3 regions of the Aeromonas oralensis genome follow, and region 1 is predicted to be linked to each of the others. Evidence: predicted binding sites of a transcription regulator. Region 1 holds the regulator's gene; each other region holds the start of a gene.
What was found. Region 1 encodes sigma-54, which starts transcription at its own class of promoters, with help from an activator protein. Its sites were predicted from a motif close to TGGCACNGTTTTNGCTT; they were not measured.

Region 1 (4,798 bases):
CTTCCGGGTGCTGGAGGCCCGCATCAAGCGGGAGTATCCCCAGCTGCAGCTGACCACGCTGGAGTCGGTACGGGATTACGAAGGGCTGGCGCGGATCGAGCAGGATTTCGTCATCAGCACCGTCAAGGCTGGCGAGAAGAACGTGTCCGTGGTGCAGGTCGCCCCCTTCCCGACCCAGTACCAGCTGGAGCAGCTCGGCAAGCTGGTGCTGGTCGATCGCACCCGCCCCTACCTGCTCGACAAGTACTTCGATGCTGACCACTTCATGGTGGTCACCGAACCGCTCAGCCAGGCGGCGCTGTTTGATCGCATCTGCAGCCAGTTGGAGGCGGAGGAGCTGGTGGAGAGCGGCTTTCGGGGATCATTGCAGGAGCGGGAGAGGATCGTCTCCACCATGCTGGGGGACGGCATCGCCCTGCCCCACTCCCTCGGCCTGCTGGCGCGCCGGACTCTGGTCTATACCGTGCTGGCCCCGCAGGGGATCGACTGGGGCAACGGCGAGAGCGCCACCCTCGTCTTCGTACTGGCCATCGCCAAGACCGACTACGAAGAGGCGATGGGGCTCTACGACCTGTTCCTGGCGCTGATGAACGAAAAAGCCAGCAGGAGTCTGCTGGCTTGTCGGGATTTTGCCGCCTTCAAGGCGCTGGCACGCAGCGCACCTTGAGCATGCCGAGGGTCGTTACTCCTCGTTGAAGCCCGAGGTGAACAGCGCCACCACGGCGGCCAGGGCCTCCACTTCCTCGGGCCCCTCCACCTGGACTTCCACCTGCTTGCCCTGGGCGGAGTCCAGCATCAACAGGCCGATCACGCTGTCCGCGTCGGCTTCGACCCCCTCTTCATTGCGCAGCAACACGTGGGCATCAAACCCCTGCACCAGCTCGAACAGCATCATGGCCGGTCTGGCATGCATGCCCAGTTTGTTTTTCACTTCCACCGAGGCTGAGACGGTCATCTGATCTTCCTATTGGTCCATCAAAATTGCGGAGCACTCTTGTCGAGGGTGCGGTGGCGGATCTGGACGTTCTTGCCCAGCAGGCGGAAGGCGCCGGCCAGCTGCTCGGCAATGAACACCGATCTGTGCTGGCCACCGGTGCAACCGATACCGACTGTCACATAGCTGCGATTGTTGCGCTCCAGATGGGGCAACCAGGTCGCCAGCATGTTCTCGATCTGCAGGATGAACTGCATCACGTCAGGCTGGCTGGAGAGGTAGCGGGCCACCGGCTCATCCTTGCCGGTGAAGGGTTTGAGCTCGGGGATCCAGTGCGGATTGGGCAGGAAGCGGGCGTCGAACACGAAGTCGGCATCCTTGGGAATGCCGTACTTGAAGCCGAACGACTCGAACACCAGCACCAGCTCGTTCTCTTTCTTGCCGAGCACCCGGGTCTTGATGAGCTCGCTCAGGTCGTGAATGCTGAGGTTGGTAGTATCGATGCGTAGGTCGGCCGTCGAGGAGAGCGGCGCCAGCAGGTGGGTCTCTTCCCGAATCGCCTCGTCCAGCGACAACTGATTGCGTGACAAGGGGTGCAGCCGGCGGCTCTCGCCGTAGCGCTTGAGCAGGGTCGCGTTGTCCGCATCGAAGAAGAAGCTCGAGAACTCCACCCGCCCCTCGTTGCGAACCTGGGCCAGCAGGGTTTCCAGCTTGTCCGGGCTCGCCGGCAGGTTGCGCACGTCGATGCTGACCGCCAGCTTGTCATACTGGCTCTCGACCGAGACGATCAGCTGGGGCAGCAGGTTGACCGGCAGGTTATCCACGCAGTAATAACCGAGATCCTCCAGCACCCGCAGGGCAACTGTCTTGCCCGAGCCGGAGCGCCCACTCACCACTATTAATTGCATCTTGTTCCCTCACCGCTTGGCGTCATTGCAAGGGCCTGCATCTCAGGCCGATGTCATGATCTGATAGAGTTCTTCGTCGCTGGTTGCCTGGCGCAACTGGCGGCATACCGCCTTGTCGCCCAGTTTGGATGCCATCAGGGAAAGGGTCTTGAGGTGCTGCTTGCACTCGCTTTCCGGCACCAGCAGGGCGAACAGCAGGTCAACCGGTTGATTGTCGATGGAATCGAAGGGGATTGGCTCTGCGAAGGTCATCAGGATGGCGGTCGGCGGAAACTCGTCGCCAATCCGGGCCGTGGGGAATGGCGATACCGGCACCGATCCCGGTACTGCCCATTTTTTCTCGCGCCAGCAGGCACTCGAAGAGCACCTGACGAGAGGTCCCCAGGCGCTCAGCGGCTAACTCGCTGATGATCTCCAGGGCGCGTTTCTTGCTGGTACAAGGGACCGCACTTTTGGTGCAGTCCCGACTCAGTATGTGTTCAAGTTGCATGGTTATTTTTGATTTAACTTATCTTTGTGCTTGATGATCTGCCGATCCAGCTTGTCCAGCAGGGTATCAATCGCAGCGTACATGTCGGCATGCTGCGAGTTGGCGAACACCTCACCCCCGCTGACATGCAGCTTGGCTTCGGCGATCTGGTTCAGTTTTTCTACGCTCAACACCACATGAACATTGTTGATGTGGTCAAAGTGACGCTCGAGTTTGGCAAATTTGTTGTTCACATAATCACGCAGAGCTTCGGTGATCTCGACATGGTGTCCGGTCAGGTTAATTTGCATAACGTCTTCCTTTTGTTTTGCCTAAACCAGGCGTTTGCGCTGATTGGATGGCGGGATCAACAAGGATTCACGGTACTTTGCGATCGTGCGTCTCGCCACCATAATACCCTGTTCGGCCAGCAAATCCGCGATCTTGCTATCACTTAGCGGCTTGGCGGGATTCTCCGCCGTCACCAGCTTCTTGATGAGCGCGCGAATTGCGGTCGATGAGCACTCTCCTCCTCCCTCCGTATTGACATGACTGGAGAAAAAAACTTCCAGTTCGAAGATGCCGCGCGGCGTATGCATGTACTTCTGGGTCGTGACCCGCGAGATGGTCGACTCGTGCATCTCCACCGCTTCGGCGATGTCGTTGAGCACCATGGGTTTCATGGCCTCTTCACCGTATTCGAAAAAGCCCTGCTGCTGCTCGACGATGCAGCTGGCCACCTTGAGCAGGGTGTCGTTGCGGCTCTCCAGGCTCTTGATGAACCACTTGGCTTCCTGCAGGTGGGAACGGATGAACTGGGTATCCTGGCTGGTGCGAGCCTGACGGGCCATGGCGGCATAGGTCTCGTTGACCCGGATGCGCGGGGCCGAGTCCGGGTTGAGCTCGACCACCCACTTGTTGCCCTTCTTGACCACGGAAACATCCGGGATCACGTACTGGGATTCACTCTGGATGACGCCGTTGCCGGGTCTCGGCTCCAGCTGCTGGATCAAATCCAGCACCTCCTTGAGGTCGCTCTCCTTGAGCCGGGTCTTGCGCGCCAGGGTGCGGTAGTCGCGATTGCCGAGCAAATCCATGTGCTCGAGGATCACCTCCTTGGCCTCGTGCAGCCAGGGCAGGTCCGGGGAGTATTGGCCCAGCTGGATCAGCAGGCACTCCTGTACCGAGCGGGCGGCAATGCCGACCGGATCGAAGTGCTGCACTCGCTTGAGCACGGCCTCCACCTCATCGAGCTCCACCTCGACATCCTCGCTGCTTACCGCAGTCTGGATATCTTCCAGCGACACCGTCAGGTAACCGGATTCGTCGATGGCGTCGATGATGGCGAGGGCGATGGCGGCATCCACGTCGCTGAACGGCGTCAGGCGCATCTGCCACAGCAGATAATCCTGCAAGTTTTCGGTGGTTTCGCCCTGATAGATGCTGTCTTCACCGTCGTGGATCGGGCCCGCGCTCTGAGCCGTGCCGGCCGAGTAAACCTCTTCCCAGGTGGTATCTACTGGCAGTTCGTCCGGCATGTTGTCCTGGGACATAGCATCGCTGGAGTCGAGTTGGCTGGCATCGACCGGCTCTTCCGGGCTGGTCTCCTGCACATCATTTTCCTCTTGCTCCAGCAAGGGGTTGTTGTCGAGCGCTTGCTGAATTTCCTGCTGGAGTTCCAGAGTGGAGAGCTGGAGCAGACGAATCGCTTGTTGTAATTGCGGCGTCATGGTCAGGGACTGGCCGAGACGCAACTGTAATGTCGGCTTCATCTACGTCGGGATATCCTTATGTTCAGCGAGGCAGTCGTCACAGGAAATGAAGAGATGCCCCCTTACTATAGACTGAATTGATCGCCCAAATAGACGCGCTTGACCTGTTCATCGGCCAGTATGTCGGCCGGTGCACCTTCGGCAATCATCTTGCCGTGGCTGACGATATAGGCCTTCTCACATACGTCCAGAGTCTCTCTGACGTTGTGGTCGGTGATCAAGACGCCCAGGCCTCTATCTTTGAGATGCTGGATGACCTTCTTGATGTCTATCACAGAAATGGGGTCGACCCCGGCAAAGGGTTCATCCAGCAGGATAAAACGCGGCTCGGCAGCCAGTGCCCGGGCGATCTCGACCCGGCGCCGCTCCCCGCCCGACAGGCTCTGCCCCAAACTGTCACGGATATGGGTGATGTTGAACTCTTCCAGCAGTTGCTGGACCTTGTCCTCCCGCTCTTCGCGGCTCAACCCCTTGCGGGTCTGCATCACCCCCATCAGGTTGTCGAACACCGACAGGCGACGGAAGATGGAGGCCTCCTGCGGTAGATAGCCGATGCCGTTGCGGGCGCGGATATGCATGGGCTGCAGGCTGATGTCCTGATCATCGATGGTGATGAGGCCGGCATCACTCTGCACCAGCCCCACGATCATGTAGAAGGAGGTGGTCTTGCCAGCTCCGTTCGGGCCTAACAGCCCGACGATCTGGCCGGTCCCCA
Region 2 (4,798 bases), 710 kb from region 1:
CAGGCATAAAAAAAGAGGCCCGAAGGCCTCTCTCTGTCTGTCGATGAACAGATATCAAGCACGACCGGCGCGCTTGCGATCCATCTCGGTCAGCAGTTTCTTACGGATACGGATGCTCTTCGGAGTGACTTCAACCAGTTCGTCGTTGTCGATGAACTCCAGAGCCTGTTCCAGCGACATGCGGATCGGCGGAGTCAGCACCTGGGCTTCGTCGGTACCGGAGGCACGCATGTTGGTCAGCTGCTTGCCCTTCAGGCAGTTCACGGTCAGGTCGTTGGAACGGGAGTGAATACCGATCACCTGGCCTTCGTACACTTCGGTCGCGTGACCGATGAACAGACGACCGCGGTCTTGCAGACCGAACAGGGCATAGGTCAGCGCCTTGCCGGTAGCGTTGGAGATCAGCACGCCGTTCTGACGCTCGCCGATGCTGCCACCCTTGTGCGGACCGTAGTGGTCGAAGGTGTGGTACAGCAGACCGGTACCGGAAGTCAGGGTCATGAACTCGGTCTGGAAGCCGATCAGGCCACGGCTCGGGATCATGAAGTCAAGGCGAACACGGCCTTTGCCATCCGGGGTCATGTTGGTCATCTCACCCTTGCGCAGGCCGAGTTGCTCCATCACGGAACCCTGGTGCGCTTCTTCCACGTCCACGGTAACGGTTTCGAACGGTTCTTGCAGAACGCCGTCTACGGTGCGCAGGATAACTTCCGGACGGGATACCGCCAGCTCGTAACCTTCGCGACGCATGTTTTCGATCAGGATGGACAGGTGCAGTTCACCACGGCCGGAGACACGGAACTTGTCCGGATCATCGGTCTCTTCCACGCGCAGGGCCACGTTGTGGACCAGCTCCTGGTTCAGACGCTCCAGGATGTTGCGGGAGGTCACGAACTTGCCCTCTTTGCCGGCGAACGGTGAGGTGTTGACCTGGAAGGTCATGTTCACGGTCGGCTCGTCAACGGAGAGCGGCGGCAGCGCTTCAACGGCGCCGTTGTCACAGATGGTGTCGGAAATCTTCAGCTCGCCCAGACCGGTGATGGCGATGATGTCGCCAGCTTGCGCATCGGCCACTTCGGTACGGGACAGACCCAGATAACCCAGCACCTGACCGACCTTGCCGGTACGGGACTTGCCGTCGGCACCGACGATGGTGACCTGCTGGTTGGTCTTGACGCGACCACGGGTGATGCGGCCGATACCGATGACGCCAACATAGGAGTTGTAGTCCAGCTGGGAGATCTGCATCTGGAAACCACCGTCGGCATCAGCCTTGGGCGCTTCCACGTTGTCAACGATGGCCTGGAACAGCGGCTCCATGTTCTCGGACTCGACGTCCTGATCCATGGTGGCCCAACCGTTCAGTGCAGAGGCGTAAACCACTTTGAAGTCCAGCTGTTCGTCAGTCGCGCCCAGGTTGTCGAACAGATCGAATACTTGATCCATTACCCAGTCAGGACGAGCACCCGGACGGTCGATCTTGTTGATGACCACGATCGGCTTCAGACCCTGGGCGAATGCCTTCTGGGTCACGAAACGGGTTTGCGGCATCGGGCCGTCAACGGCGTCAACCAGCAGCAGCACGGAGTCAACCATGGACAGTACGCGCTCTACCTCACCACCGAAGTCGGCGTGACCCGGGGTATCAACGATGTTGATGCGGTAGTCGTTCCAGCGGATCGCAGTGTTCTTGGCGAGAATGGTGATGCCACGTTCCCGTTCCAGATCATTGGAGTCCATGATCCGTTCCTGGCCTTCCGTGGAGCGGTCCAGGGTGCCGGACTGCTGCAGCAGCTTATCAACCAGAGTCGTTTTGCCGTGGTCAACGTGCGCAATAATCGCAATATTGCGTAAATTCTCTAACATTCTCGCCTCAATCACCGGGTAAAATTGGGCGCTAATTGTACTCTCGCCTTTGTGATCTGCCTAGCAGAATTGCAGTACATTCGCGCACAACAGGGGATCAGGATCATAGACCTTCCGATCAAAGCCTGCTTAGATGGGGGCTGACCGTATAACGCGCACCATTTTAGTGCACCAAAACGATCCATGGATGCACTACTTTGAGGCGTAACGCGCTGAGATAGCGGGTATCAGGGCTGGCTTATAGCCCCAAATGCCCTGAAATCAAGCTGTCACAAACTTGGCACGATACTGGCTTATGTGAATGCGATGACGCATTCACCCTAAGAGTTTTAACACCGGAGGTTACTTAGCATGTCAGCCCAGAACGTTTTGGCCCTGATCCAGGAACACGAAGTCAAGTTTGTCGACCTGCGCTTTACCGACACCAAGGGTAAAGAGCAGCACGTATCCATCCCTTCCCATCAGGTTGACGAAGATTTCTTCGAAGATGGCAAGATGTTCGATGGTTCCTCCATCGGCGGCTGGAAGGGCATCAACGAATCAGACATGGTGCTGATGCCGGATGCGGCCTCCGCCAAACTGGATCCGTTCACCGAAGAGACCACCCTGAACATCGTCTGTGACGTGCTGGAACCGGCCACCATGCAGGGCTACGACCGCGATCCGCGCTCCATCGCCAAGCGTGCCGAAGACTTCCTGAAGTCCAGCGGCATCGCCGACACCGTGCTGTTCGGGCCGGAGCCGGAATTCTTCATGTTCGACAACATCACCTTCTCGAACACCATGGGCCACAGCTTCGTGAAGATCGAATCCGAAGAAGCCGCCTGGAACTCCGGTACCGATTACGAGCACGGCAACAAGGGTCACCGTCCTTTCGTCAAGGGTGGCTACTTCCCGGTTGCACCGGTTGACTCCTCTCAGGATATCCGTGCCGCCATGTGTCTGGTGCTGGAAGAGATGGGCCAGGTCGTTGAAGCTCACCACCACGAAGTGGCGACTGCCGGTCAGAACGAGATCGCGACCCGTTTCAACACCCTCACCCTGAAAGCGGATGAAGTGCAGGTGCTGAAGTACGTGATCCACAACGTGGCCCACGCCTACAACAAGACCGTCACCTTCATGCCGAAACCCATGTTCGGTGACAACGGCTCCGGCATGCACTGCCACCAGTCCCTGGCCAAGAACGGCGTCAACCTGTTCGCCGGCGACCTGTACGGCGGTCTGTCCGAGATGGCGCTGCACTACATCGGCGGCATCATCAAGCATGCCAAGGCCATCAACGCCTTCGCCAACCCGACCACCAACTCCTACAAGCGTCTGGTACCGGGTTATGAAGCACCGGTCATGCTGGCCTACTCTGCCCGCAACCGCTCTGCCTCCATCCGTATCCCGGTGGTGCCGAGCCCGAAAGCTCGCCGCATCGAAGTCCGCTTCCCGGATCCGGCTGCCAACCCGTACCTGGCCTTCGCAGCCCAGCTGATGGCCGGTCTGGACGGCATCATCAACAAGATCCACCCGGGCGATGCCATGGACAAGAACCTGTATGACCTGCCGCCGGAAGAGGCTGCCGAAGTGCCGACCGTGGCCGGTTCTCTGGACGAAGCCCTGGCCGCGCTGGATGCAGATCGCGAGTTCCTGACCCGCGGTGGCGTGTTCAGCGACGACTTCATCAACTCCTACCTGGAGCTGAAGCAGCAGGACGTTGACCGCGTGCGCATGACCCCACACCCGCTGGAGTTCGAACTGTACTACTCCGTTTAATCCGGAAGCCAGCTCAGAACTTGACCAAACCCGCCGACAGGCGGGTTTTTTCTCTGATAGGATTAAGCGAAATCCCGTCAAGGAGAGATGGATGAAAAACGCCGACCCAGTATGGATGCTGAGCCTGTTGCTGCTGGCCGCCACCGGCGCCCAGGCTGCAAAGGTATACTCCTGGACCGACAGCCAGGGAGTCGTTCACTACACGGATGCCCCTCCTCCCGGCCAGAAAGCCAAGGAGGTCGATCTGCGCGTCGCCCCCTTCATCGGCAGCTCACCCCGCTCGGTGCAAGTTGACAACTTCAACAGCCTCACCGGCGTCGATGCCAAGAAAGAGAAGGAAGCGGCCAAGCTGGTGATCGAGCTGCTCTCCCCAGAACAGGGCAGCACCCTGCGTGACAACACCGGCAACGTGGTGTTTCAGGGTCAGATCAGCCCGCAACCGCCAACCCAGTACGATGTGCGCCTGACCCTGGACGGCAAGGCAGCCCCCATCGTTAAAAACTCGCTCGCCATCCGGGTCGAAAACCTCGATCGCGGTGCCCATGAGGCCCAGCTCGAGCTGCTCGCCAAAGACGGTACGATCCTTGCTAAATCCAAACCAGTCACCTTCTACCTGCACCGGGCCAGCATCAATCCTGCACCCAAAGTGACCCCCCTCAACAACAAGGGGTGATCCTGTGCCTCGATACGGGTAGACTAAATGCACCACATTGGTGCATTGCTGGTGTATAGCACCGTTTTAGGGAGAAACCTGTGCCAACCCGCCCGGATCAAGCCAAGATACTGCTCGATAACTTGCTGACCGCCGTCATCCTGATGGATGAGCGGCTCTGCATACAATTCGTCAACCCGGCCGCCGAGCAGTTGCTCTCCCTCAGTCAGCGCCGGCTGATCGGTATCGAACTGCCCCACCTGCTGGAACACATCTCCCTCGATCTTCAGCGGCTGAAGCAGTGCCTCAGCTCGGGGCAAGGCTTCACCGACAGTGAAGTCACCCTGGTGGTGGAAGGAGAGCCCAGACTGGTGGAGATGAGCGTCAGCCCGCTGGCCGATCATGAGCAGCGGCTGATGGTGGTGGAGCTGCGCAAGATCGACCAGCAGAAGAAGATCAGCCAGGAGCTGCAGCAGCATGCCCAGCAGCAGGCGGCCAAGGAGCTGGTACGCGGCCTGG
Region 3 (4,798 bases), 1.9 Mb from region 1:
TGGAGTCCATCAGCTGGCCTTCGATGTTGGTGTCGAGGTAGTTCATGATGTTGGCTGCCGCCTTCAGGCCACCCATCTTGGCTGCCTGGGCACCCGCCGCACCGGCAAACTGTTTCTCCATGATGTCGTTGAGCTCTTGCAGTGCCGCCGGTTGCACCTCTTCCAGGTTGGCGATACGCATCACCAGATCGAGGCGCACCTGCTCCGGGAACTGGCTCAGGATCTCGGCCGACTGTTCCGGCTCCAGATACGAAAGGACGATGGTCTGGATCTGCGGGTGTTCGTTCTGGATGATGCTGGCCACCTGGCGGGCATCCATCCACTTGAGCGAGTCGAGGCCGCGGGCACCTGAACCCAGGATGATCTGGTCCACCAGGTTGCTGGCCTTGTCTTCGCCAAGGGCCGCCACCAGCGCCTTGCGTACGAAATCTTCGCTGCCGATACCAATGTTGGTGTACTTCTGGATGTCGTCGATGAATTGACGGTGGACCGCCGCCACCCGGTCGTGACTGAAATCCGACATGGAGGCCATCGACATGCCGAGCCGCTGCACCTGCTTGGGCTCGAGATGGCGGAAGATCTGGGCGGCATCCTCTTCGTTGAGGCTCAGCATCAATACCGCCGCCATCTCCATACCGCTCATCTGATCCAGGATCTGGCGCTGACTGTCTGTGATGTCATTGCCGGTGACCTGTGTCTTGTTTTCGTCAGCCATCTTTGTTCGCTACCCATTCTTTAATGACCTGTGCGGCCAGATCCGGTTCGTTCGCCACCAGCGCACGTACCGCCTTGAGCAAGTCCTCGTCACGGTGCAGATCCGGCAGTTTCAGATGGCCGTCACGTACCCCGAACACCGGCTCGGATTCAGCCTGAGCCGCAAGCAGACTGAGCTCGTCATCCCCACCCAAGACGGTGTGGTTGTCGAAGTCCAGTTCCCCTTCCGGCTTGGCATCCGGATAAAGCAGGCGCTTGAGCATGGGCCGCACCACGGTGACGATCAACACTATGATGACCAGCACGGAGGCGGCGATGCGCACCGCACGCCAGAACCAGGGCTGCTCGTAGAGCGGCGCTTCTGCCACGCTTTCAAGCTCGGGCCGGTTGAACGGGATGGCGACCACCTCCAGAGTATCACCACGGGTCACATCAAAGCCAAGGCCACCGCTCAGCAGACGGCGCAGGGTATCGAGTTCGGGCTGGGTACGGGGCTCGCGGGTCACCTTGCCATCGGCAGCGGTAGACGCCTTGTAATCCACCGCCACCGAGACGGTCATGCGGCGAATGCCACCCATCTGGCGCCGGATATGGCTGACGGTGGTATCCAGTTCAAAGTTGCGGGTCGCCTCCTTGCGGGAGCGGCCGGAAGAAGACGCAGTTGTTTCGGCATTGGGGCCGGTCGCCTGCTGCGGAATGTTGGAGGCGGCAGGCGGCTGGTTGGAGAGGGCGCCGGGCACGCCGCCGTTGCTGCCGTTGGCGCTGTTCTCTTCCATGGTCATTTCGGAGCGCACCGCCGGCAAGTCCGGGTTGTAGGTCTTGCGGGTCTGCTCCTGCTGGGAGAAGTCGAGGGAGAGATCGACCTCCGCCGTATAATTGTCGGCGCCGAGTACCGGGATCAAGATGGCGTCAATTTTTTGTTTGTATTCCAGCTCCTGCTTCTGCTGCATCGCAAACTCCTTGCGAGTCTGGGCAGAGACGGGATCCTGGGAGCCCGAGTTGAGCAGGCGGCCGTTCTGGTCGGTCACGGTGACGCGGGTCGGCTCCAGACCGTGCACTGCGGAGGCGACCATGTCGACGATGGAATCCACCTCCCCCTGGCCGAGGGCATTGCCCTTGAGGCTCAGCACCACAGTCGCGCTCGGTTTGCGTTCGTTGCGGGCAAACACGTTGTCTTTCGGGATGGCCAGCAGCACCTGGGCTTTGGCCACGTTCTGGAACTGCTCGATGGCGCTGGCCAGCTGGCGCTCACGGCTCAGCTTGAGGCGCTCGCTCTCCATCCGCTGGCTGACGCCAAAGCTGGAGTCCTTGAGCAGGATGTCTTCCCCGTCACTGGTGGTATCGGTGGCGTTGGCCAGCCCGGCACGGGTCAGCGCCAGCCGGATGCTGGAGTAGTTCTCGGCACTGACCAGCACGCTCTTGCCATCCACCTGGTAGGGGATCTTCTGCTGATCGAGGTAGTCGAGGGTCTTGACCAGCTCCTGGGTGGTGTAGGTGCCCAAGGGCCGCATGTCCGGCTCCTTGCCCCACAGCAGGATGAAAACGGCGATCGCCAGACAGATGGCCAACCCCAGGATCAGGGTGATCTGACGCAGCACATCCGTGTTGGACAGAAAGCCGAGTGCTGAACTCTTCTGCTCATTCTCATCGAGGGCGGCACTGCCCTCATCGTTCATCAGCAGTTCGCCGTTTTGGTCATTAGCCACGATTTATGTCCTTATTGCTGACATGTTCATGATGTTCAGTTGCCATGGTGAGCGCGCTTATACCGGCATGTTCATGATGGTCTTGTAGGCATCGACCATCTTGTTGCGTACCTGCACCGTCGCCTCGAAGGCGATGGAGGATTTCTGGCCGGCGATCATCACCTGGGACAAGTCGACCGAGTTGTCGCCCATGTCGAAACGGGTACGCAGATCGTTGGCGGCCCCCTGCAACTCGTTGACGTTGCCAAGGGCCTGTTGCAGCAACTGGCCAAAGTCGGACGTGACCTGATGGCCGGGCTGGGTCAGCGGCGTGGCGCCGGCTTCGACCTTGAGTGCCTGCATCTCTTGCATCAGGCTGCTTGCACTAATTTCCATATTCCATCCCCAGACAAATCATTGACGCTGTCAGGGTGTAAGCAATTAGGGTGCCAACAAGTAGAAAACCACAAGGCAAGCGGGATGAGGGTGGATAAGCAGCCCGTAACAGGTGATGCGAGAGCAGATTATTTGCCAAGTGACGGCCTTCCCGTCAGCCAGCAAGATGCGGGCCGACGGAAAAGGCCGGAAAGCGGGTGACTAGCGGGTCAGATCCTTGTCCACCCAATATTTTGAGCCAGAGATGTTGGCATCCAGCAGCAAGCCTTTCTCGCCGATCTGGTAGATGGCCATGCCGCCGTTGTACTTGGCGCTGAGCTCGGCGCTCTCCTTGCCCGCCACGGCCCCCATCTCGGAGGTGGCCTCCCAGCCTTGGCTCACGAACGCATCGAACCTGGCCTTGTCTTCAAACAGGATCACCTGCTGGTAGAACTTGCCGCCGAGCCCGGCCGCGAGCCCGGCACCGAACATCTTCATGTAGGTGTGCTTGCCGCTGGTACGATTGACCGCCACCCCGGCCCCTTGGTTGGTGTGCAGCATCAGGGAGAACTTGCGCGAGTCGAACACCGCATAGCCATAGGCCTTGTCAAACAACAGCTTGGCCGAGGGCTGCTGGTTGAATAGCCGCACCAGGGCGGTGTCGGCCATGGTATCGAGGGCAAGACGCGCCTCGTCGGCCGTCTTGGGTTCGAGCATCTCGTCGAGCTTCTTGTCGGCCACCGTCAGCCACTCCTTGCCGGTCGCCACGCTCTTGTCGGTCCAGGCGCCGGCGGTGTTGAACGCCTCCGATCCCCACAGGGAAACCGATGCCCAGGTCGCCTTGGAGAAGTCGGTGACGCTCTGCCACGCCTCCTTGCTGGTGTCGCTCACCGCGCTGCCGAGCTCGCTCGCGGCCGCTTTCACCTTGGCCCAGTCAGCCAGGCTGGGGGCCGATGCCAGCGCCATGGTCGTTGCTATCACCAGGAATCGAATCTTCATGCTGTGCTCCACCCTTTGTGATGAGTTGATGGTCACAGTAGCAGATCTGGCCTAAGCCGGATAAGCCCAATGGCACGAGGCGGGTCAATCAGTGACGCTCGTCATGATGGGCTCCATCCCATTGACGGCCTCGATGGGGCAAAGCCCGCCGCCGCTCTCACGCTATCTCGCGTAGAGTCGCAACAGGACAAAACGAGGTAGGGCAAGTCATGACACCAGGCCCGCCGTCTAGCTGGCGGCGGGCTCTCGGTATTGCTGATGGATGGCGCGAAACGCCTCCTTGTTGCACAGCGCCGCCGCGACGCAGGCGGGGTCGAACTGGTTGCCGGCGTGGGTTTCGAGGTAGGCAAAAGCAGCTTCAAACGTCCAGGCCTGTTTGTAGGGCCGCTCGCTGGTGAGCGCATCGAACACGTCGGCCACCGCGACGATGCGGGCCTCCAGCGGGATCGCCTCCCCCGCCAATCCTTCCGGATACCCCTTCCCATCGAAGCGCTCGTGGTGATAGGCGATGATGTTCTTGAGCATGTCGGTGTGATGGATGCCGTCGAGGCCAAACTCGCTGATCATCAGGGCGATCATCTCCCGCCCTTTGAGCGGGTGGATCTTCATCACCCCGTATTCCTCTGGCGTCAGTTTGCGGGGTTTGAGCAAGATGGCGTCGGGCACCGCAATCTTGCCGATGTCGTGCAGCTCGGAGAAGAGATAGATGAACTCCACCTCCTCGTCGCTCAAGGGATAACGGGTGGCCACGGCGCGGGCGATGAGCCGCGAATAGGCCGACATCCGGTGCAGGTGATTGGCGGTCTCTTCATCCCGGTAGCGGCTGAACTCCCGCGCCGTGGTAAGCGCGCCGCTCAGGGTCTGAATCGAGAAAAATTCCACCGCGATGATGGCCGCCAGGATCTGGGCGTATGCCGCCAGTTCGCCACGGATGGCGGGGGCGAAGTAGCCAGGCTCCCTGGCATCGCAAAACAGAAAACCGAACAGCTTGCTGTTGAACAACAGCGGCTCGGTGTAGCTGGATT

Region 2: a site for sigma-54 is predicted at 2,145-2,161, ahead of glnA (glutamate--ammonia ligase). Genes of this name have one in related genera too.
Region 3: a site for sigma-54 is predicted at 2,835-2,851, ahead of fliE (flagellar hook-basal body complex protein FliE). Genes of this name have one in related genera too.

The regions. Positions count from the first base shown of each region.
Region 1 covers NZ_CP187186.1:4,210,468-4,215,265, forward strand. Annotated here, with positions in the region: gene ACPDZI_RS19750 (BglG family transcription antiterminator) at 1-667, shown strand, start outside; gene npr (PTS phosphocarrier protein NPr) at 683-955, opposite strand; gene rapZ (RNase adapter RapZ) at 976-1,842, opposite strand; partial or broken gene ptsN (PTS IIA-like nitrogen regulatory protein PtsN) at 1,885-2,332, opposite strand; gene hpf (ribosome hibernation promoting factor) at 2,335-2,622, opposite strand; gene ACPDZI_RS19775 (RNA polymerase factor sigma-54) at 2,644-4,083, opposite strand; gene lptB (LPS export ABC transporter ATP-binding protein) at 4,149-4,798, opposite strand, start outside.
Region 2 covers NZ_CP187186.1:135,182-139,979, reverse strand. Annotated here, with positions in the region: gene typA (translational GTPase TypA) at 55-1,866, opposite strand; gene glnA (glutamate--ammonia ligase) at 2,218-3,627, shown strand; gene ACPDZI_RS00670 (DUF4124 domain-containing protein) at 3,719-4,300, shown strand; gene glnL (nitrogen regulation protein NR(II)) at 4,381-4,798, shown strand, end outside.
Region 3 covers NZ_CP187186.1:1,303,447-1,308,244, reverse strand. Annotated here, with positions in the region: gene fliG (flagellar motor switch protein FliG) at 1-715, opposite strand, end outside; gene fliF (flagellar basal-body MS-ring/collar protein FliF) at 708-2,420, opposite strand; gene fliE (flagellar hook-basal body complex protein FliE) at 2,478-2,795, opposite strand; gene befA (beta cell expansion factor BefA) at 2,997-3,773, opposite strand; gene ACPDZI_RS06355 (HD domain-containing phosphohydrolase) at 4,002-4,798, opposite strand, start outside.